Regions from separate parts of the Exiguobacterium sp. s39 genome, predicted to be linked through region 1. Evidence: riboswitches for the same ligand, from Rfam matches in the RefSeq annotation. Region 1 holds a riboswitch; each other region holds the start of a gene.
The links. A riboswitch is a leader RNA that binds a small molecule or an ion and turns the genes downstream of it on or off. The one in region 1 is predicted to bind thiamine pyrophosphate.
Positions count from the first base shown of each region.

Region 2: it holds a riboswitch for thiamine pyrophosphate, as region 1 does, so the genes downstream of both, KNQ11_RS02660 (thiamine phosphate synthase) here and thiT (energy-coupled thiamine transporter ThiT) in region 1, are expected to answer to the same signal.
Region 3: it holds a riboswitch for thiamine pyrophosphate, as region 1 does, so the genes downstream of both, tenA (thiaminase II) here and thiT (energy-coupled thiamine transporter ThiT) in region 1, are expected to answer to the same signal.
Region 4: it holds a riboswitch for thiamine pyrophosphate, as region 1 does, so the genes downstream of both, thiD (bifunctional hydroxymethylpyrimidine kinase/phosphomethylpyrimidine kinase) here and thiT (energy-coupled thiamine transporter ThiT) in region 1, are expected to answer to the same signal.

Region 1 covers NZ_JACSNA010000001.1:1,335,503-1,341,392, forward strand. Annotated here, with positions in the region: gene KNQ11_RS07125 (Asp23/Gls24 family envelope stress response protein) at 1-132, opposite strand, end outside; gene rpmB (50S ribosomal protein L28) at 416-604, shown strand; gene KNQ11_RS07135 (amino acid permease) at 745-2,148, shown strand; gene KNQ11_RS07140 (thiamine diphosphokinase) at 2,203-2,805, opposite strand; gene thiT (energy-coupled thiamine transporter ThiT) at 2,807-3,367, opposite strand; TPP riboswitch at 3,428-3,537, opposite strand; gene rpe (ribulose-phosphate 3-epimerase) at 3,560-4,216, opposite strand; gene rsgA (ribosome small subunit-dependent GTPase A) at 4,219-5,124, opposite strand; gene pknB (Stk1 family PASTA domain-containing Ser/Thr kinase) at 5,150-5,890, opposite strand, start outside.
Region 2 covers NZ_JACSNA010000001.1:518,077-523,966, reverse strand. Annotated here, with positions in the region: gene KNQ11_RS02680 (ThiF family adenylyltransferase) at 1-213, opposite strand, end outside; gene KNQ11_RS02675 (thiazole synthase) at 210-974, opposite strand; gene thiS (sulfur carrier protein ThiS) at 977-1,177, opposite strand; gene KNQ11_RS02665 (FAD-dependent oxidoreductase) at 1,174-2,118, opposite strand; gene KNQ11_RS02660 (thiamine phosphate synthase) at 2,115-2,708, opposite strand; TPP riboswitch at 2,791-2,893, opposite strand; gene nagZ (beta-N-acetylhexosaminidase) at 2,950-4,170, opposite strand; gene KNQ11_RS02650 (OsmC family protein) at 4,167-4,592, opposite strand; gene KNQ11_RS02645 (MFS transporter) at 4,783-5,890, shown strand, end outside.
Region 3 covers NZ_JACSNA010000001.1:277,343-283,232, forward strand. Annotated here, with positions in the region: gene abc-f (ribosomal protection-like ABC-F family protein) at 1-1,464, opposite strand, end outside; gene KNQ11_RS01430 (DUF1002 domain-containing protein) at 1,741-2,622, opposite strand; TPP riboswitch at 2,816-2,922, shown strand; gene tenA (thiaminase II) at 2,996-3,691, shown strand; gene KNQ11_RS01440 (hypothetical protein) at 3,743-4,039, shown strand; gene KNQ11_RS01445 (glycoside hydrolase family 3 protein) at 4,070-5,890, opposite strand, start outside.
Region 4 covers NZ_JACSNA010000004.1:100,080-105,969, reverse strand. Annotated here, with positions in the region: gene KNQ11_RS15000 (hypothetical protein) at 1-214, opposite strand, end outside; gene thiE (thiamine phosphate synthase) at 226-864, opposite strand; gene thiM (hydroxyethylthiazole kinase) at 854-1,621, opposite strand; gene thiD (bifunctional hydroxymethylpyrimidine kinase/phosphomethylpyrimidine kinase) at 1,602-2,405, opposite strand; TPP riboswitch at 2,521-2,631, opposite strand; gene KNQ11_RS14980 (murein hydrolase activator EnvC family protein) at 2,695-3,972, opposite strand; gene KNQ11_RS14975 (murein hydrolase activator EnvC family protein) at 4,176-5,627, opposite strand.

The DNA of each region.
Region 1 (5,890 bases):
ATCCTTGATTTGAGACTGGGATGCCATACCAACGACACCAAAACATTCCATTGCTGCGCCGCCCGCAAGTTGCGCGACGACATCATTATCTACATCAATCTTTCCATAGGTCGTTTTCATCTCGATCGCCACCTGAGTAGCCCCCTTTGAATATTGTATTCTTCTCATAATTCTACTATAAGGACCTACTATTGAAAAGTCGCCGTACTGACTATACAATGAATAAGTGAAAAATAGTAGCGGTCAAATGAACTTTTACCATCATCCTCATCCATTATTTTAAATTTCGAGGTTGTCTGTCAAGTTTTTTTCTTGTCAGCTACTTTTTTTATGTTGCAACCGCCCTGACACCATGCTAAGATAGCAAAGTGTCTATTAGGACGAACGCAAAACAACATAAAAGGAGGCGGAACGCATGGCACGTAAATGCTACGTTACTGGGAAATCGCCAAAGTCGGGTAACAACCGTTCACACGCATTGAACAAAACAAAACGTACTTGGGGAGTCAACGTACAAAAAGTACGTATCCTCGTCGACGGTAAGCCGAAAAAGGTTTGGGTTTCAGCTCGAGCTCTTAAATCAGGTAAAGTCGAACGCGTATAAGGCGCAACCACCGGATGGGAATCTTCCCTTCCGGTTTTTTTATGCCCTCATTTATTTTTCTCATAAACTAATTGTCGCTTTTATTGAAAACGCTTACAATAGGAACGTACTTTATTTTGTCAGAATTGGGGGAAGTCATCATGCAACTCAAACGAGAGATGACGAGTCGACACCTGTTCATGATTTCACTCGGCGGAATCATCGGAACAGGCTTATTTTTAGGGTCAGGATTAACGATTTCACAAGCAGGACCTCTCGGGGCGGTCCTCAGTTACATCGTGGGTGGGACCATCATGTATCTGACGATGTTATGTCTAGGAGAATTAGCGGTCTATCTGCCGGTCTCGGGGTCATTTCAGACCTATACGACCCGCTTCATCGGACCAGGGGTCGGCTTTGCCGTCGGTTGGATTTATTGGCTCGGCTGGGCCGTGACGGTCGCACTCGAAATTACAGCTGCCGGCAGTTTGATGGACCGCTGGTTTCCGAACGTACCCGTTGTCGTCTGGTGTACCGTCTTTACGGTCTTGCTGTTCGGTCTGAATGCCGTCTCCGCCAAAGCATTCGGTGAAGCTGAATTCTGGTTCTCGAGTTTGAAGGTCCTCGCGATCCTGTTCTTCATCATTCTAGGTGGCGCTGCTTGGTTCGGCTGGTTACCGATGGAAGCAGATCGCCCAACATCGTTATTCGCGAACTTTACGGCAAGCGGTTGGTTTCCAAACGGGATTCTCGGTGTCTTGACGACGATGATTGCCGTCAACTTCGCCTTCCAAGGAACGGAATTGATCGGTGTTGCGGCTGGGGAGTCCGACACGCCCGAAAAATCGATTCCAAAAGCCATCCGCAATACAGTCTGGCGGACGTTCATCTTCTTCGTCTTATCGATTACGATCGTTGGTGCATTAATTCCGTATGAAACAGCTGGCGGAGTCAGCAGTCCGTTCATCATGGTCTTTGATGCGATCGGTATTCCGTACGCTGCTGATTTGATGAACATCGTCGTCTTGACGGCACTATTGTCCGTCGGAAACTCCGGATTATATGCGGCGACTCGGATGTTATGGGCGATGGCGCAAGAAGGGATGATTTCAAAGAAATTATCTTACGTCAATGCACGTGGTGTGCCGATGCGCGCGTTACTCTTTACGATGATGTTTGCGATGTTATCGCTCCTAACCGCGTTTTTCGCAGAGGATACCGTCTTCATTTGGCTCTTGTCCTTAGCCGGACTTGGCGCTCAAGTCGGCTGGATTTCGATTTCTGCTTCGCAGCTCGCATTTCGTCGTCAGTTCGTCCGAAACGGACACGATGTATCCGAACTGAAATTCAAGACACCACTCTATCCGGTGTTACCACTGATTTCGCTGACGTTAAACGTCGTCGTCCTCGTCAGTCTTGCGTTTCAAGCGGATCAACGAATCGCTCTATACATCGGTGTTCCTTTCTTCCTCGTCATGTGGGGAAGTTATCATCTCTTCGTCAAAGGAAAACATCTATCCGCCCAAAGCGACATCCGTGTCGCCCCTTCTCAACTCGAAGAATAATTTCATACAAAAAGAGGCCATGGATTTGTCCACGGCCTCTTTCCTATGATTGTGCTATTCCTTAAGCGTCCGCATCATCAATAGTTCTCCTTGATGGAGCTCTACCTTCGCTTCTGACGCACACCATTCATTACTGACGGTCAAGGAACCTCCGACCGGTACTGGATGTGCATCAAGTGGATATTTGACTCCGGATAAGCTTAAAGTAGATGGTACGAGTGGAATGAACGAAAGATAATGATAGCTCCCTGCTTCGACTGCATACGTTCCCTCAGCCAAGTATCGTACCTCTTCTCGTTTCGTCACGAGTCGTGCCTCTGGGTATCGCTTCAATAGATATACATTTTGGACGGTCATGTCGAGCCGCCCACCTGTCGCCCCGATAATGAAGGTATCCTCAAACTGTTTCTTCTCTGAGACTGTACGAAGTGCCAGTTCGAGATCCGTTTCATCTTTCTCGGCCGGATGAACGATTGCCCCTTCTGGTACATAACCAAGCGAATCAAAATCACCAATCGTCAGGTCGCATGTCAGCCCAAACGATTCAATCGTCTGAACACCACCATCGACACCGACGATAAAATCACCTGGCTGACAAAACGTCCGTAAATCCGGCGCTTCTTCTCGCGGACCGGCACAGACGAGAATCGCCCGCATCTCAGACGCCTCGTGCCGAATAACGGAGTAAGCGTGGCGCAGTCGTAAATAAAAGACCCGCAACGACACCACAAAGAACGTAAGACGGTACCATGTATGTCGCGTTATAAATCAATGAATACGGTACGACTGGACCTTCGGCATACTCGGCAAAAAAGACGATTCCACTGATGACATGACAGATATAACGGAGTCCTGCGCCTAATAACGTCGCCAGGAGAACGAACGCCATCAAGCTTTTCTTTTGTCCATTGCGCGCGGCTAGTCTGACTTGACGCGCGAACAGACCACTTAATCCGACGACACCATACGCAATCGTATAGTCAAGCATCGGTTGAACGATCGTCAAGACTTGTGGAGCGAACATCAATTGAATCGTACCGACAAGCGCTCCCGTGACGACCCCTCCGACGACACCGTGGCGAAATGCCATGACGAAGATCGGTAACATCGCTAAGCTGATTGAGCCTCCTTGTGGCATTTTGAATGGAATCAGTAAATCAAAGACGACTCCGAGACTGGCGAAGATGGCAATTTCCATCATCATTTGTAACCGTTTCATGCTATTTTCCTCCTTCATTGTACGAGAGGACGCAAAAAGGCAGTACGACGAACGCCGTACTGCCTGCGTGCGCCACATCCCTACGTCCGTTTGAACGGAACAGGTTCGAAGGGTTAAAGTCTAAAAGACTCCTCTCAGCCGCTTTTCAAGCGACACCCCTTGCGGTCATCATATTTCGTTTTCTCGTTCTTATTATACGGCAGCCCCTTGACGAATGCTAGTGATCGCTTCCGCATAATCTGGTGCATTGTAGATTGCTGATCCTGCGACGAGAACGTTCGCACCGTTATCGATGCAAAGCTTTGCCGTTTCCGGATTGACGCCACCGTCAATCTCGATTTCAAATGTCAGACCACGATCTGCTTTCATTTGCGCAAGTGCTGCGAGTTTCGGCATGACACGCTCGATGAAGGCTTGTCCACCGAAGCCCGGATTGACCGTCATCAATAAAACCATATCGACATCCTCAAGGACGTGTTCAATCGTTGATAATGGCGTATGGGGATTCAAGACGACTCCTGCCTTTGCGCCCGCTGCTTTGATTTGTTGCAAGACACGATGGACATGATTCGTCGCTTCGACGTGGAACGTCACGATGTCCGCCCCTGCTTTGACGAAATCCTCGACGAAACGTTCTGGCTGGTCGATCATCAAATGGACATCGAGAATCATATCCGTCTTTTGACGTAAGCTGCTAAGCACAGGTAATCCAAATGAGATGTTCGGTACGAACTGACCGTCCATGACATCAAAATGGATATAGTCCGCGCCTGCTGCTTCGACTGCTTTAACATCGCGTTCGAGATTCGCAAAATCTGCTGATAAGATAGATGGTGCAATTTTAATCATCTTCAATACCTCCGGGCTCGATTCTTGATTTCGTCTATAAACATACCATAGTTCTCATAACGAGAGGGCATGATTTCTTGGGCTTCGACGGCTTCCTTGACGGCACAACCGGGTTCATTCAAATGCAAGCAACCTCGGTATTTGCAATCATCTTGTACAGCCACGAATTCAGGGAAACTCCACCGTACATCCTCGATTTCCATATCATACGGAAAATCGAGGTTCGAGAAACCTGGCGTATCGGCAATCAATCCTTCGGCAAGCGGCATCAATGTGACGTGGCGCGTCGTATGACGTCCGCGTCCGAGTGATTTCGAGATCGCACTTGTTTCTAAATCAAGAGAGGGTTCCAGTGCATTGAGCAATGAACTTTTCCCGACACCGGATTGTCCGGCGAGAACGCTCGTTTTTCCAGCAAGTAACGGACGGACTTGCTCAATACCTGCCAACGTCTCACTTGATGTCTCGATGACCGTATACCCAATCTTCCGGTAAGCGGCAATCGCCTCTCGGACAGCCGGTCCTTTAACATCGTCCAGCAAATCCATCTTCGTCAATAGGATGACGGGTTGAATTTCCTTCGCTTCGATCAAAACGAGAAATCGGTCGAGCAAGTGCGCTGAAAAATCAGGTTCTGCCGCCGAGACGACGAGCAATGCCTGGTCGATATTCGCGACTGGAGGGCGTACTAAAAAGTTGTTCCGCTCCTTCACTTCGAGAATATATCCTGTCTCACTTTCGATATGAAGAACGACCTCGTCTCCGACGACTGGACTGATGCCGCGTTTTCGGAAATTCCCTCTTGCCCGTGAACGGACCTCTCCTTCTGGTGTCATGACATCATAAAAGCCACCCTGCAGACGTATGATCGTTCCTTCTCGATTCTCTTCGATGCGTTGTTCCGTCATCCTATGCACTCCTTTTTCATCACATTCATTGTGCGTCTTTTGCTTGATTGTACGTGATGGTTTTTGAACGATACACCGTATCGTCTTTATAGATCGTAATTTTTCCTTCTTCTCCTGGATCAATCGTCACCGGCACGTCGAATGTCTCATCTTGATCAATCGATTCCTCGATGACGGTCCGCTTCCCTTTCGCGTCTTCCGTCTCAATCCGGATGACTTGTTTCGGTGGTTCCTCGTCCTCGTTCTCGCTGACCGCATCATAGACGACCTTTTCAGGGAACGTTGCCGTCACCGTTTTTTCTTCCTCACCTTTTGAGATGAACACCGTCACGGAGTCGTTCGGTTCGACTTGTGCTCCTGCTTGCGGGAATTGACGAATGACTTGATCGAGCTTGACGTCACTTGAAAATTCTTGTTCAAACGTGCCGTCGAGACCCATTTCATCGAGATACGCTTTTGCTTCATCACTCGATAAGTTCGTCAAATCTTTCAATTCAAAGGACGAAGTTCCTTCTGAGACAGTGATTGTAATCGTCTGTTCTTTTGCAATCACTTCCGTCCCAGCAGAGATCGATTGCCGGATCACATTACCTCGCTCGACTTCATCCGACTTTTCACGTTCGACCTCGACTTTAGCGAATCCAGCCTCTTTTAATGTGGCAATCGCCTCTTTTTCAGCGTCATCTGTCACATCCGGTACTTCGACCGGCGCACTACCTGTAGAGACGACCAAGGTGACTGTCGAGCCTTTCTTGACTTGTGCGTT
Region 2 (5,890 bases), 820 kb from region 1:
TTCGGTATAAAGCTGTTGTCGTTGTAGATTACTCCACTCGACATAATCACGGTCGACGATTCGGACGACGCCGACACCGGCGCGGACGAGTTGCTCTGCCGACGCCGTTCCGAGCGCTCCCATGCCGATGATCAGTATCTTCGCTGATGCCAAGCGTGCTTGTCCCGCTTCCCCGATCGGTTGAAATCGAGTTTGCCGTGAGTAACGGTTCATCGAATCAATCCACTCGTTGGACTACTCGCGACCGCATACTGTTTCTTCTCGATACGTCCCGCTTCGTATCCGAAGCGCCCTGCTTCGACAGCTAGTCGCATGGCGTGCGCCATCTTGACCGGATCTTGAGCATGGGCGACAGCGGAGTTCAATAAGACACCATCCGCTCCCAGTTCCATCGCATAGGCGACGTCAGTCGGTGAGCCGATCCCGGCGTCGACGATGACCGGGACCGTCGTCTGCTCGATGATGAATCGTAGATGAAGTGGGTTGAGAATGCCTTGCCCGGAACCGATTGGTGACGCTGCCGGCATGATGGCGTGACAACCGAGTTCCTCGAGTCGCCGTGCAAGGACGACATCGTCCGACGTATACGGTAAGACGATGAAACCTTCTTTGAGTAATTCTTCAGAAGCCCGTAACGTCTCGATCGGATCAGGTAGTAACGTCTTGTCGCAACCGATCACTTCGACCTTAACCATGTCGCACATACCGGATGCCCGCGCAAGCTTCGCAAGCCGAACAGCTTCCTCCGCCGTCTTCGCACCGGCCGTGTTCGGCAGTAAATCGTACTTCGCTAAATCAAGCGACTCCAAAAAATTCGCTTGTTGTTTGTCGAAGATATCGAGCCGACGGACGGCGAATGTCAAAATTTGTGAAGCAGACGCATCGATTGCTTTCTGCTGTACCGTAGCATCCGTATATTTCCCTGTTCCGAGTAATAATCGTGATTCAAATGTCTTTTCTCCAATTTTCAGCATGTTTATCCTCCTCCTACGAAATGAACGATTTCAAATGTGTCATTGTCCCGAATGACCGTCTGACCATACGCCGCGCGATCGATGATTTGTCGATTCTGTTCGACGATGACGAGCTTTTCCCCTAAGCCAAGTTGCGTGAGCATGTCCTCGATCGTTTCAATCTGATCGATCGTGTGGTCATTGCCGTTAATCGTAATGTTCATCGGACTTCCTCCTTCTGAATCAACCGTAATGTATTTACCAAGACTTCCGCTGTCGCCGGTGCGAGTAATATGCCATGCCGATGATGCCCCGTCGCTAGGAAGATCCGACGGGATGAATCGGCGACTCCGATATATGGCAAGCCGGACGCCGTTTGTGGTCGTACACCGGACCAGACTTCTTCGATGACCGCGTCACGAATCGGTGGATACAGTCGTTCTGCTGCTTGAAGCAATGACGTGACCCCTGCGACACTGACACCGACTGTCTCGTCGTGCGGCAGTTCGGTCGCACCGATCAAAATCCGACCGTCTGCTTTCGGCACAAGGTAGACGGCGTCGTCAAACAGGATCGAGCGTAACGGCTGACCCGCGAGACGGACGGCGAGACATTCCCCTTTGACCCCATATGTCGCGATCGAAATGCCGGCTGTATCGAGCAAGGCTTGCGAACCCCGTCCGGCAGCGACCGTCACTGTTTGTCCGGTCCAGATTCCCGCATTCGATTCGATCCTGATGAAGTCATCGTTCTCTTCGATGCGTGTGACCTCTACCTGTTCTTCAATTGATATGCCACGTGCGTGTAAGGCATACATCAATGCAGTCGTCAGTCGTCGTGGATCGATTTGACCGACAGCTGGAAACAGATGCTCGCGCCCTTTACGCTTTAACAAAAACGGTTGTTCCCGGTATCCACAATCGATGCCTGTTTCTCGCTCGAGACGACGTGCAAGCAACGGATACAGACGACGACTTCGCGCGGCAAGTGCATGCAATTCCTCTCTGAGCTCGATGTCCGTCGCAAGCATCCCGGCAGCCGCGCGACTCGTTCCTTGTCCACCTGCTCCGCGTTCTAAGACGACGACGGATTCATTCTGACAGGCGAGACCGTAAGCAAGCGTCAAACCGATGACTCCACTGCCGATGATGATGTGATTCGTCATACCCGTACCCCCTGATAATGCTTGACGGCGGCGAGCGGATCCGATTGACCGAGAATACCCGATAAGACGGCGATTCCGGTTACACCGGTCGCTACGATTTCAGGCATGCGTTCTGGTGTAATCCCGCCAATTGCAATGACTGGTTTCGTCGTGAAGGTGACGACTTGCTTCAAGGCGTCAATCCCTCGTGGTGGCACGTCCGGCTTCGACGCTGTCGGATAAATATGACCGTACAGCAGGCGGTCGGCTCCTTCCGCTTCTGCTGCCAGTGCCTCTGCTAGCGAATGGACTGATTTCCCGATGACGAGATTCGGAAAATGACGTCGCACATCGCGGACACGTAAGGAACGGCGCGTCAGCTGCACACCGATGCCGGCGACATGGGCGACATCGACCCGATCATGAACCGTTACCTGATCAGGCGAATAACCATGCGCAAGGAGCGCTTCAATTAGATCAAGTAATTCTGCCGCCGACAAGTTCGGTTCACGTAGATGTAGCTGATCCGTATAAGGTTGAAGCGATTGAAAGGTCTTTATTTCGTCAAGCGGATTAATGGATCCCGTCGAAATCAGATGTAGACGCATCATGTTCTTCCTTTCCATACGAAAAAGGACCACTCCCGATGTTGAAGGGAGTGGTCCGAAAATGCGCTGAAGCGCTAAGGATATCTAAGGTTTCGAGCCACTTCCCTCCGCTAGTACGAACTAGATCAGGTTCAAAGGGTCCGGATACTTCCGTCTCAGTCTGCTGGGAGACTCCCCTAGTGTCTTTTCGTGTTTAATTGGCTTGCCCCATTAGTCTAGCATGAGTCGCTTTGCTTCGCTAGTCCTAGTTGAGCGCTTCCACTTGCTGAATCAGTTCCGATTTCGTTGGTCGCTGTTGCTCTTGGCTGTCGGCATACGTCTGCTTCAGCTTCAGGATGCGCATTACTTTGGCATCGAGCATCTCCGGCGTCAGCGTTTTGTCTTTGACGGCTTGCATCACTTCAGCATGGACCTTTGTGTAAGCACCTGCCTCTGAAAACATCGCCATATCAGCTCCATTGACGAGCGACTGACGTGCCGCTTCTGCGAGACCATATTGTTTCGTGATCGCCCCCATGACGAGATCATCCGTGATGATGACACCGTTGAATCCGAGTTGTTGACGCAAGAGGTCAGTCAAGATCGGCTTTGAGAGCGAGGACGGATTCATATCGTCATACGCGGGATAGAGAATATGGGCGACCATCACCATCTCGGCGCCCTCTTGAATCGCTTCTTGGAACGGTAACAGCTCCGTCCGCTTCAATTCTTCCTTTGATGCCGTCACTTTCGGTAGCCCGACATGGGAATCGACACTCGTATTGCCGTGACCGGGAAAATGTTTGACGACCGGAATCGTTCCCGTCTCCTGCATCCCGTGCATCAGGGCCGTACCAAGCGTCGCGACGGTATTCGGATCAGCACTTAACGCACGGTCGCCGATGATCGGATTGTTCGGATTACTGTTGACGTCAAGGACCGGCGCGAAGTCCATGTTGAAGCCATAAAAACGTGACAAATGTCCGAGCGTACGTCCGACGTCTTCCATTTTCACTTCATCTGCTCCTTGCGCCATCCGTTGACTCGTCGGTAGACGTAATCGTTGATCCGGTACCCGGCTGACGCGTCCGCCTTCTTCATCAATCCCGACGAACGCATACGGTTTTTGGTTCGTCTCTTGAATCGCACGCGTGAACGTCAAGAGTTGCTCTTCCGACGTGATGTTTCCGCCGAGCAGTAAGACCCCACCAATCGCATGCGTCTTTAACAGTTTCCGGTCAGCTGCTGAAAGTTCCGTGCCGGCGACTCCGATGTAGAGCAGTTGATCGATCTTTTCTGACGTCGACATCGCTTCAAGTTGCTGCTTTAATCGTGCTTGTTGTCGTTCTTCTTTCGTCGGCTCAGGCTTCGGTTTCTTTTCTTCTGTCGGATGCTTCGTTTCCGGTTGTGATGGTTTCGTTGGTTCCGTCGTCTCCTGTGCACACCCTGCAAGCAACAGACAACCGATCAGTACGGTTTTCTTCACAAAGGATCCTCGCTTCGCACACCATTAATCGAATAATAGACGGAAATCTCAGCGTTCAGGGATTGCGAGACCGAACAATATTTATCCTTTGATAAAGAGATGGCACGACGGACCTTATCTTCCGGGAGATCACCTTCAAGCCGGTAATGAATCGAGATCGACGTAAAACGCCGCGGATGATCCTCTGCCCGTTCTCCTTCGATATCCATTTCGAAATAGGTGATCGTCAAGCGCATCTTCTCTAAAATCGAGACGATATCAATTCCAGTACAGCCGGCAACGGCATGTAGCAAGAGTTCGGTCGGTCGTGGTGCTTGGTTTTCACCACCGTTTTCGGGTGCTGCGTCCATCGCCAGATGATGCCCTGATTCCGTCTGTCCACTAAACCCCATCTGTTTGTTCCATGTCACTGTCGCTTGCATCGTTTCCACTCCTTTATAAGTAGTCTTCTTCTGTAGTATACGCAAAAAACAGCAAGCCTGGAAATTCACACGCTATTTCGAATAATGGTTCTTTTCCCGAAATCTCGCTTTGCGATACCCGACGAAATCGTTTCATGCTATCCTGTTACTCATAGTTTCGCGCGTAAGCGCTAGAATTGAGGAATCATCCATGTCACCTACTACTCGTTTAAGTCGACACGATTGGCTCTTGATCGCTACGTTGTCGCTCCTGACATTCGTTCTCGGAACAAGCGAATTCGTCATCGTCGGGATCCTCGCTGAAATCTCCTCAGCCCTTGATATCACGATCGCAACAGCCGGTACGCTCGTCTCGGCATTTGCCATCTCCTTTGCGATTGGTACGCCGATCGTCATGTCGATGACCGGTCATCTGGAACGGCGTCGCCTGATCCTACGTCTCTTACTAGCCTGGGTCTTACTGAATCTTGCCAGTAGTTTTGCACCAAGTTACGAAGTATTGCTCGCAACCCGCATTCTGACAGCCATCCTGACTGGTGTCTTGATCTCACTCGCAATGGTCGTCGCAAGTGACGGTGTACCTGTCGCGAAGCGCGGTGTCGCCGTCTCGTTCATTTTCGGTGGTTTTACACTTGCGAACGTTTTAGGTGTTCCGATTGGTACGTTCATCGGTCAACACGCTGGCTTCGAAGCCACGTTCTGGCTGACGACGGTCATGGGATTGATCGCGTTCCTCGCAGTATGGAAGATCGTTCCGGTCCAGCAATCGACGGGTTCCGGTTCAATTAAGGAACAGCTTGGATTGCTCGCTAATCCACGAATCCTGATTGCCTTCTTCATTCCGTCATTCGGATTCGGGGCAACCTACGTCGTCTACACGTACCTCGTGCCGATCCTGCAAACAGAACTTGGCATCGCAAAAACGTGGATTAGTCCGATCCTGCTCGCTTACGGCGTCGTCTCGATCTTCAGTAACATCCTTGCCGGCAAGATCGCTAGCAAAAATCCGATGGGACGCTTACGATTCGTCTTCGTCGTACAAGCAATCGTACTTGCTGCGTTATACTTCACGACAGCATCCCTTCCGCTTGGTCTGTTCAACATCGCCTTGATGTCGTTGATGTCGATTTTACTGACGACTTCGACACAGATCTACTTGATTGACCTTGCTGAAAAGTTCAACCCGGAAGCAAAAGGACTCGCTGCTTCATTGATGCCGGTTGCGAGTAACGTCGGGATTGCTTTTGGTTCGGCACTCGGTGGCATCGTCTATGCGAACGGTCCGATGATGAACACGG
Region 3 (5,890 bases), 1.1 Mb from region 1:
TTCTTCGAGTGTCTCTCTTGATTCAATATCGAGATGGTTCGTCGGCTCGTCGAGAATTAATACATTGACCGACGAATGAACGAGGACGGCGAGTTGCAATCGCACACGTTCGCCTCCGCTCAGTGACAAAATGGACCGAAAGACAGTTGGTCCAAAGAACAGGAACCGGGCTAGGATATGGCGGGCTTCCGCTTCTGGAACGGCAATCCGGTCTCTAAACCAGTCGATTAACCGCGCGTCCTCCTCGAAATGGGCATGCTGGGACAGGTAACCGATCCGATTCGATGGTCCACGCGTGAGTGTGCCTGCCTCTGGTGATAATTCGTCAAGCAGCAGTGAGAGCAACGTCGATTTCCCACTCCCATTCGTTCCGACGATCGCGATCCGATCCTGTGCCATGATCTCGAACGAGACGTCATCAAAAATGTGGCGAATTCCGTAAGCAAACGAGAGTTCTTCAGCGCGAAAGACGACTTGGCTCGTGTGATCAGTGGAAGAGAAGGAGACATCAGCGGTTTTGGCTTCGAGTTGTGGTCGTTTAATCCGTTCGATCCGCTCGAGTGCTCGTTCCATTGATTTTGCTTTACGGAATAATTTCTCACTCGGTGGAGACGCTTCGTTTGCCCATTGCCGGAGTCGACGAATCGCTTCCTTCATTTTCTTTATTTTTTTCTGTTGCTCTTGGTAGGCGTGGAACTGTTCCATCAAGCGACGTTCTCGTTCGACGACGAACGCGCTGTAATTCCCTATATAGGTTGTCAGTTCACCGTCCTCGAGTTCAACGATCGAGGTGACGACGGCGTCTAAGAAGACCCGGTCGTGAGAGACGAGCAGGATGGTTCCTGTGTAGTCCCGTAAGAACTGCTCTAGCCATTCCACGGCAGCTAAATCAAGATGGTTCGTCGGTTCGTCAAGAATGAGCAGATTTGGCTCCATGAGTAACATGCGACCGAGACAAATCTTCGTCTGTTCACCACCGCTCAACTGGTGGAAAGGACGAGTGAGTAACGGACGAAGGTGTAACCCGTTCACCATGCGCTCGATTTTCGAGTCGAGTAGATAGCCATCCTTTTGTTCGAACGCATTCGTCGCTTCCGCATATCGTGCGAGTAACGCATCCAGATTCTCTGGTGCTGTCGCCATCATTTGCTCCAACTGTTGCATCCGAGAACGGATCGCGAGGATGTCTTCAAACGCTGTCCAAAGGACGTCGAGTCCGGTCATCGTCTCACTATATACAGGAAGTTGTTCCAAATAGCCGATCGTCAAACCGCTCTTTTGATAGATGACACCACCGTCCGGTTGCTCAAGGCGAGCGAGCAAGCGGAGTAATGTCGTCTTGCCACTCCCGTTTCGTCCAATTAGACCGACACGGTCGTGTTCGTTTAAGAAGAGGGAAACATCCGTTAAGATCGTTTCGCCTCCGAATTGTTTGGTTAGGTGTTGAATGTCGCAAATCATCATAATCAATTGATCCTTTCGCGCGCATCAAAAAAAGGAGAGCGCAAATAGCACTCTCCATCACGTGTGAAAGATGCGCTTTGCTGTATTTTTCAATCATGAAGTTCTAAAAAAGGGCAGACGGGTGCCTTAGAACGCCATTCCATGAAAAATCGCGCGCAACAGATACAATTGTTCCATCAACCAGTGTTTGCACGCGGCAAAGTCCATCTTTTCACACCACCTTTCGTTTCAGATATCTCTAGTTTACTATTTTTTTGTCAGTTACGGAAGTCTGAATTATTTGAACACGCCAGCGATTGAACTGAAGAAGTCACTGAGTCCATCGAATAATTTAGCGAAGAAACCTTTCGTTTCTTCTGATGTTGCGAACGCGTGGATGTCTTGCCCCGCATTTTTCAAACCACTCTCGATTTGTCCCCAGTTGATGTTCGCTTGCTCCATTTGATTGAATAGATTCGTCAACCGGTCCATTTGTGCGTCAGACAACTGGATATTGTTGTTTTGAATGACTTGGACGATCAGGTTTTCGATCTCGACTTTGGTTTCCGGTTTTTGATTGGCGATCTCAGCCTTGATCTCATTCATTAAGTCAGCGACTTTATCCGTGCCGACCGTTTTTCCGACGTCTGATGTGACCGATAATTCTTGCTGTGCTAAATCCTTGCGTTCGTCACTTAACTTAATTCCAGTCTCAGCGGAAGTTTGATCGTACGCTTTCATGATTCCTGTCAGTGCCGATGTCCCGGTCACCTTGTAGGGAGAAGTGATCGTGATATCGGCATCTTTGACACCCGCTGTGACGAGAGCGTTGAGATACATATCCTTTGTCACCCATGTGATGTTCTCCGTCGAGACGGAAAGTCCATCACCTTTTTCCGTCAGTTCGATCTTAGCCGACGAATACATGTTGCCACCTTTTTGCGACTGTGGAATGTTTTTCCCGAGATATTTTTCTTCGTCAGCAGAAGTGGCGATGATCGGTGTGATGCCTTCCGGTGCATTGAGACGGGAAAGCACCCATGCTTTATCCTTTGCGCCGAGCGACTCCCCGAGTGTGACGATCGTCTTATCGACGACTTGTTCGGCAGATGCGGCTGTCGGGAGTAATAGAGCAGAAGCGATAACGGCTGACGCCATGATTTTTGTTGGTGTATGCATAATGAAATCCTCCAATTGTAAGTAACAGAATGAATTATAGTATCAGGTACTAAAGTTAGTGTACGAGAACGAAAGAAGTTCGGAATCGGTCTGTAGATGGAGACGGCATCCGTCTTCTGACACTCCATAGTATAGCGAAAAGAGGACAACTTGACTTCCATTTTCAGCATGCTATAGTGGATGGGAATCGAATAATGACCACTAGGGGAGTCGGTAGACCGACTGAGACGAACGAAGACGTTCGGACCCTTTGAACCTGATTAAGTTCGTACTTACGGAGGGAAGTGGCGTCAAGTCTTGTTCTTCTTGCGCCATGCCCGTGTGTTTCGGGGTGGTGTTTTTTCGTTTCATACTAAACGAGGAGGATGAGATCATGACATTCACACAAGAAATCAAACAAGCGGCACAAGCGTATTGGGATAGTAGTTTTACGCACCCATTTGTACAAGGAATCGGGGAGGGGACGTTACCGCTCTCGAAATTTCGGCATTACGTCATGCAGGATGCCTATTACTTAAAACACTTTGCGAAGATTCAAGCGAAGGCAGCGTCAAAAGCAGACGACTTCGCGACGATCGCGACACTTGCCGAGCATGCTACTTCGACTTACGAGGCAGAGTTGAGCTTACATCAATCATTTTTTGAGCCGCTCGGTATTACGGAAGCAGATCTTGAAGCATTTGAACCGGCACCGACAGCATATGCGTATGTCTCCCACATGCATCATGCGAGTGAAGGAACGCTCGGTGAGACGATTGCTGCCATCTTGCCATGTTACTGGTTGTATTATGAAGTCGGACAGCAATTACTGACGTGTACTCCGGAAGAAAAAATCTATCAGCAATGGATCGACACGTACAGCTCGGAATGGTTTGAAAAGGTCGTCTTTGAACAGATTGCACGGCTTGATGCGCTGGCGGAACAAGCGAGCCCGATGGAACGCGAGCGGATGAAACGTCATTTCGTGACAAGTTGTTACTATGAGTTACTCTTCTGGCACATGGGGTGGACGGAAGAGACGTTCACGTCGGTCTACGAAAAGATTCCAGCACGCCCGGTATCTTCTTAAACCAGTAGATGGTAGAATTAGGAATACCATCTGGTGAAAGTAGGGATTGGAATGGAAATCGTAGTCATCGCACTCGTGATCCTCGCGGCATATGCTATGCAACGAATGCTTGGTAAAGTCAAAGTAAGATTTGTAGGACTTATCATCCCAACGTTGATTGTGTTATCCGGTATATCCGCATCGACTCGAAACTTCAAGGTAGCGTATAGCATGGGAAGCTATATTTCTGCTGTTCTTGTCATCGTCGTCTATGCACTGCTGACTTATTGGTTATACCGCGTCTACCATCGTGCGAAAGAAGAAACTGAATATCCGTATCAATCATTAAAAGACCGAGGCATCCTTTAAGGAGCTTCGGTCTTTTGGTGTATCACGTCATCATTTTTTCCAGTTTTTAAAGCCGTCACCGAATTCGAGATGCAGTTGATCGGTAAAGACACCGTTCTGAAAGACCGGCACATCAACCGGTAAAGTGCCTTGCGGTTTGAACGTTCCGAAGATCGCTCGGATACCTGCAGGCAGGTTCGGTCCCGCTGATTTTAGATTGCCTGCTTCGGAGTCTGGACCGTTTGGATCGCCTTTGAAGCCATAGACGAGGACGTGTGCCGGTGCGTCCGGTTGAACGGCGACATCGTATGGGTTACGGAGACTGAGCAGGACGGATGGTGTATCCGTTTGTTTCGCATAGCGGAAGATCGAAGCCGGAATCGCTTGTTCTGGTGCAGTAGGTAGTAGTTTAGCACTCGTGTTGACGTTGGAACCGACGATGATGTAATCTGCTGCATCGAGTTGCGCCCGTAATGTCGGGTTTTGGTCGAGCGGTAGCGTAGTAGCCGAGTAATTCGCTGTCATCACGTGCCAGTTCCGATTCTTCGGTAGGGAAGCGATCGTTTTTTTCATGCTGTCCGTTTGATCCGCCGCAGGAGCGATCACAAGAACATTTGCGTTCTTTTTCGGTTTGAATGGTAAGGTCCGCTGATAATTTTTCACGAGTGTGACCGCGGCTTCCGTCATCGCACGTTCTTTTGCTTTATGCTCGGGACTACCGACGATTTGGTTCGATTGCGCGATTTTTTCAGCTAGGGATGTCGTGTCAGTCGTACCGTTCCAAATTCCGCGTTCTGCTTTCAGTGTCAGAATCCGCTCAACCGATTGATCGATCCGTTCCTCTGAGAGGCGACCATCTTTGACTGCTGCGATCACATCCTTGAAAATCTGATCGAGCTTTGTGACATCTTGCTCGGAACGAAGGATCGTCGGCATGAGCGCGATGTCGACTCCAGCGTCAAACGTCTTTAAGACGGCTTCTGATTCCGTGAAGTTGTCGGCGATCGCCTGCATGTTCAACGCGTCTGTGATGACGATGCCATCGTAGCCAAGTTTTTCGCGCAGTACGCCCGTGATGACATCATCCGATAACGTCGCAGGTAAAGGGAAGGTACCATTTGTCGACGTGACGACTTCAGGTTCGATTTGCGGCATCCCGATGTGTCCTGTCATGATCATATCGATGTCTTCAGCAATAGCTCGCTTGAACGGTACGAGCTCGACTTGTTCTAGCTCCTGCAGGGATCGGTCAACGACCGGTAATCCATAGTGGGAATCGGTCGCCGTATCGCCGTGACCCGGGAAGTGTTTGGCGGTCGCCGCGACACCTTCAGACTGAATTCCCTTCATCAAAGCGGAACCGAGTGTGCCGACGAGCTCCGGATCACTCGAGAACGAGCGGACACCGATGACGGGATTTCCAGGGTTGCTGTTGACATCAAGATCCGGACCGAAGTTGACATTGATGCCGAGTGCACGCAGTTCCGAACCGATGATGTGACCGGCATCATTCGCATATGCACTACTACGGGTCGCACCTAACGCCATATTGCCGGGTAAGTTCGTTCCTGTTCCGAGCCGAGTGACGATGCCGCCTTCTTGGTCGATCGTGACGAACAGCGGAATATCGTTGCTGTCGTCTTGTTTGACGACTTCTTGCAGATCATGAACGAGTTTCGTCGTCTGTTCGGTTTCGCTGACGTTCTCAGCAAACAAGATGACGCCGCCTAAATCATAGCGATCGATGATGTTCGCGACTTCTGGGGCAAGCGACGTATGATTGCTGCCATTCCACTGTCGGAAGTCCGGCATGATCATCTGCCCGATTTTTTGTTCGAGTGTCATCGTGTCGATTTTGTGACTGATCCGATC
Region 4 (5,890 bases), on a different contig from region 1:
AGCTCGTTTTAATATACAACGGACGTTTGTAGCGTCTTTCATACTTTTCTTTCAATAAAAGGGCCATCTCATAAGATATACGATTAGGATGTGGAAATAAGACTTTTCCTAGATGGTAGATCCCCTGATTATCGACTCGAATGATTTGTGGTTCTAACCGATATCGAATCCAATAGCCGCGAAAACGGATCGTCTGCCATTTCAATACAATCACCTCTGAACGGATTATACCCTGTTCTGAAGTGATTGATGCCATTCACGCACAGCATCTGTCATTTGCTGCGCAGCGAGTTGCCGATCTTCTTTAGCAAAAATTTCTGAGATGACGGCATACCCTTCTAGCGGGATAGGCAGAGAAGAGACATTCGTTGCTGTGATTCCACCAATACCGATTAGGGGTAATCGTACAGCTTCCCGAATCGCCTGAAGCATCGTATGCGACATGGAATCAGCGTCCGCTTTGGATGACGTCGTAAATAGAGACCCCACGCCTAAATAAGATGCTCCGTCTCGTTCTGCTTCAATCGCTTGTGCAACGGTTGCTACCGACACACCAATCACGGCATCTGGTAAAAGGCGACGTGCTGCGGTTAAAGGAATGTCTTCTTGTCCGATATGCAAACCAGCTCCGACGAGTAACGCGATATCGATCCGATCATTGATGATCAAAGGAATGTCGTGCCGATCCGTGAGTGCTTTCAACCGAACTGCCTGATCAAAGAATTCCTTTCCTTGCGCTGTTTTTTCCCGTAATTGCACGATCGTTGCACCACCTAAAATGGCTTCCTCAACGACCGTCTCGATCGCGACTTCAGGATGGTACCGACGATCCGTCACTGCATAGATGGAGTAATCAATTGACACGTTCTGTCACCTCCACAAGATCTTGTACCGTCATGAGGCTGATGGCATTGAACAACTCTCGTTTAAAATCACCAAGACCTTGCGCGGAGGCTGCTTGTTCTCCTGCTTTTCCCATGACGAATGTTCCGTGAACAGCCGCCTCAAACGCTGTATATCCTGCACCGAGGAAGCTCGCAATCAAGGAGGCCGTCATGCAGCCCGTACCCGTGATATCTCCTAGACGAGGTGTTCCTACATGTAATTCCATTTCGCGCGTTCCATCCGTGATATAGTCGTTCGGACCTGTCACGACGAGGACAGATTTGTGTTTGCGAGCGAATGCACGAATGCTTTCTCGATCCATCATTGTATCTCCCGCAGCATCGACTCCCTTAGTTCGCCCATCTTCCCCAAGTAACGTCTTGATTTCAGAAGCATTTCCTTTAATGACCGTACACCCGAGATCAATGAGTTCTTTAGAAAAGGCAGTACGTAATGTCGTTGCCCCTGCTCCAACTGGATCAAGAACGATCGGGACATTCAAACGTCCCGCTTCACGTGCTGCGAGTCGTTGAGCTGCTTGCATGTCTGCATCGATCGTACCAATGTTTAAGACAAGAGCTTGTGCGAGTCTAACCATCTCTTCTACTTCACGAATGTCTTCCGCCATGACGGGTGATGCTCCAACAGCGAGTGTGACGTTTGCGCAGTCGTTGATCGTAACCGTGTTCGTCAGATGGTGAATGAGTGGTTTGTGTTCAAGAATGGTCGTAAACATGTGTATCCCTCCAAAGTGAGTGAAAATGATGTGTCGGTCCAATACCTTGTCCGAGAGCAAATCCATGACGAATTGCCTCCGTGACATAGTTTTTCGCCTGTCGTACACTATCTTGTAAATCTTCTCCAAGCGCCATCCGTGCTGCAATCGCTGCAGATAAGGTACAACCAGTTCCATGAGTATGTTGATTGTCTAACCGTTCCGATGTGAAACGGTGTTCCACTTCCCCATCAAACAATAAATCCGTTGCAGCTCCTGAGAGATGTCCACCTTTTAGTAATACTGCCCCTGTCTGTGTAGCCAATTGATGCATCGCCAGTTGCATTTCCTCTAGATTGGTCACTGATTGTCCTGTTAACCGCTCCGCTTCCGGTAAATTCGGTGTAACGAGTGTCGCAAGCGGCAGAAGTTCTGAAATCAATGCTTGTTCAGCTTCCGTCCGCAACAGGGCATGACCACCTTTAGCGACCATGACGGGATCTAATATGATAGGAACTGTCTGTTTGCGGAGATGTCTAGCAATGACTCGAATCGTCTGCGCATTCGAGACCATCCCGATTTTGATCGCATCGACACGAATGTCTGAAAAAATCGACGTTAACTGGGCATCTACGATTTCTGGGGATAACTCTTCCACCGCTTGAACACCCAACGTATTTTGCGCCGTGACGGCTGTCAGGACGCTCATTCCATAAACCCCTAAAGCCGAAAAGGTTTTTAAATCTGCTTGAATCCCAGCTCCACCACCGGAGTCGGATCCTGCAATCGTCAGTACATGTTTCATGTTCTTTTCACCTTCCCATCGAGCAATGTAAGGGAGTCGTGACCGACAAAAAAAGCGTCGACCGCTGTAAAAAAGCAGTCGACGCTATACGAAAGCGTTATATACGCATTCCGGTATCCGTTCGGCTCAACTTTCCTACGCTGGTATTATCCAGTTCAGGTAATAGGGTCGAAAACAGATTGGTTTTCCTCTCAGCCGGATTCCTCCAGCTCCCCTAGTTGCTCAAGTATTCGTTTCGCCTTTACTGTAGCATAGAGAAGAAAAAAAAACGAGCCGAAGCCCGTTTTGATTACAGATATGCTAATGGATTGACTGCATTTAGAGGAGAAGAGGCACTGTATTGATAGCCTCCGACATGTAGTTCGAAATGTAAGTGTGGTCCTGTTGAATTCCCTGTACTACCAAGTGTCCCGACTTGCTGACCTTGAGAGACCGTTTGTCCTGCACGAACCGATAATGAACTCATATGTGCGTAGACAGTCGTGTACACTTGTCCATCGAGGAAGTGAGAAATCATGACATGATTGCCGTAAGGTCCACCACCTGATGCTGTAATGACCGTTCCAGCTGCTGCAGCGACGATTGGAGATCCGACCGAACCACTGAAATCAACACCGTTGTGGAACGTATAACCGTTCGCGCCGCTTGCTGGTCCGAATCCTTGTGACACTCCACCAGAAGACGGTCGAACGAATTTCCCTCCACTCGAAACAACCGGCGGGGCAACAGAATCAGTTGATTCTGAACTCTTACCTGCTTGTTTTGCTGCTTGAGCATTCGCTTTAGCGGCTTTTTCGGCTGCCGCTTTCTCCGCTGCTGCTTTTTCAGCCGCTGCTTTAGCAGCTGCCTTCGCTGCCGCAATTGCACGTTCTTGCGCTTCGAGAGTCGCTTGAAGTTCTTTTGCGTCTAACAGTTCTGTCGTGAACTTCGTCTTCCCTTTTCGTAATTTCTTCAGCGTGGCACTACGTTCTTTCATTTGAAGCTTTAACGCTTTCTTTTGTTCAAGCAATACTTTCTTTTCTTGCATTTGCTCCGCTTTTTTCTCAACGAGCGCTTGTTTTGCTTCTCCTAATTTTTGTTGCGTTGCGATGTAATCCGAAATCATTTTATCGTCTTGCTCAGCGATTTTTTTCCCCGCCATGACACGGCTGAATAAATCACCTAAATCCTTCGATCCAAAAATGACTTCTTCCCATTTAATCGAATTTCCATCGTTCTCTTGGAAAACACGCAAACGATCACCGAGTAGTTCTTCCTGTTTCTGTAACATTTCTTCGTAACGGACGATGTCTGCCTTTAACTCATCGATTCGAACGTTCAACTGTTCGATTTGTTTATTTTTTTCAGAGACTTGGAAAATCTTTTCGTTGATTGCTGCGTCAATTTGATTGATTTGACGTTGCTCTTTTGAGATTTTAGCTTCTTGTTTTTTGATCGCTTTTTCAAGTTTACGTTGTTCAGCGGCATTTTCAGCTTTTTTTTCTTTAATGGTCGCTGCTGCGATCGGTTGTGTTCCTGTTATAAGTAATGCTCCTAAAACAATGGTAGAAATTAGTTTTTTTAGCATATATCGTTTTCCTCACTTATGTTTTTTTCATATTTTATTATAGTATTCAAGTTTCTCTCATATCTGAAATAGATTATAGCACCGTAATCGTTTCAAAAAAATTTCATTTACATTTCAAATGAAAACGGTTTTTTGTAATATACGATTTGTTTTTTGAAAATGACAAAAAAAAGAACCGTTGCATACGCAACGATTCTTTACGATTAAAGCATCGACAATGGATTGACTGAGTTAGCTGGACCAGTTGCACTATAGCTGTATCCACCAACGTGAATTTCGAAGTGGAGGTGTGGTCCTGTTGAATTTCCTGTACTACCTAACGCGCCAATTTGTTGACCTTGGCTGACACGTTGACCAGCACGGGCATTGAGTGAACTCATGTGAGCATATACTGTCGTATATGTCTTCCCGTTCAATTGGTGAGCGATCATGACATGATTTCCGTAAGGTCCGCCACCTGATGCTGTAATGACTGTACCTGTTGCAGCTGCCACGATCGGCGTACCGACTGGACCACCAAAGTCAATTCCGTTATGGAACGTATATCCGTTCTCTCCGCCTGCAGAACCATAACCTTGTGTAACAGTTCCAGCAGTTGGATGAATGAACAGACCACCTGATGATGGTGCTGGTTTTGGTGCAGCTGGTTTTGGTGCAGCTGGTGCTGGAGCAGGCGCAGCTGGTGCTGGTGTAGATGGTTTTGGTGCTGATTGTTTCGTCGAACCAGAAGGTTTTTCCGATTGTGCCGCTTTCTCTTGTGCTGCTTGCTGAGCTGCTGCTTCTTTAGCAGCTTGCTCTTCTGCTGCTTTTTGTGCTGCTGCTTGCGCTGCTTCAGCCTCTGCTCGTGCTTTCGCTTCACGTGCCGCTTGAGCTTGACGCTCTTTTTCGAGTCGAGCTTCACGTTCACGTGCTGCTTTTTCAGCAGCAATCGCTTTTTCTTGCGCAATCAGAATTTGTTGGACTTCTTTTGCATCCATCAATTGTGTTTCGAACTTTTCTTTTTTCTTACGTAGTTCTTTTAAGCGTTTATTCCGCTCTTTTAATTGTGATTCAAGGTCCGCTTGTTGACGTTTTAATTCTTTTTTCTCAACTACCAACTGCGCTTTCTTTTCTTTTACTTCTTGCTGCGCATCCGCTAATTGCTTTTGCGTATTCTGGTAATCCGTGATCATTTTATCATCTTGTTTTGAAATGGATTTCCCTGCCATGACACGGCTTACGAGATCACCAACGTTTTTAGCACCAAAGATGACTTCTTCCCATTTAATTGAGTTTCCATCATTCTCTTGCATGACACGAAGACGATCACCGAGTAGTTTTTCTTGGCGTTTTAGTTTCGCTTTATATTTCTCGATTTCTTTTCCAAGTTCAACGATTTCACGTTCTGTTGCTTTGATTTGACGATCCTTTGTTTCGACAGCAAAGATTTTTTCGTTCAACGCTTCGTCTAGTCGATTGACTTCTTGTTGTGTTTTAGAGATTTTTTGACCTTCTTGATTAACAGAAGACTCTAAGTTTTTTTGCTTTTTAGCATTGTCTTGTTGCTGTTGTTCGTTTTTGGCTTTCTGTTCACTTAAATCGTCAGCTGCTGCAAAATGAGGTGCTGATGAAAGAACCAGTGCGGAAACGATGAGCGACGCGAACGTTTTTTTCATGTAGTATTCCCTCTTTTTCTGTAGTGTATGTTTTATGATTTATCGTAGAGTATTTAAGTTAAATTTAAATTCTGTAATAGTTTTTCTTTTTTATAAGAACGTTTTTGATTATAGCATTCATTCCTCTTCCATAATATTTCAGTGATATTTCATTTTAAATAAATCTTTCCTCTTCTATGTAATAGAAACATTTGGAAGGTAACTCATCGTTGCAACTTTGGAGTGTTTTTGGGAAACTGAAGCGAACAGAAGGAGGATATCAT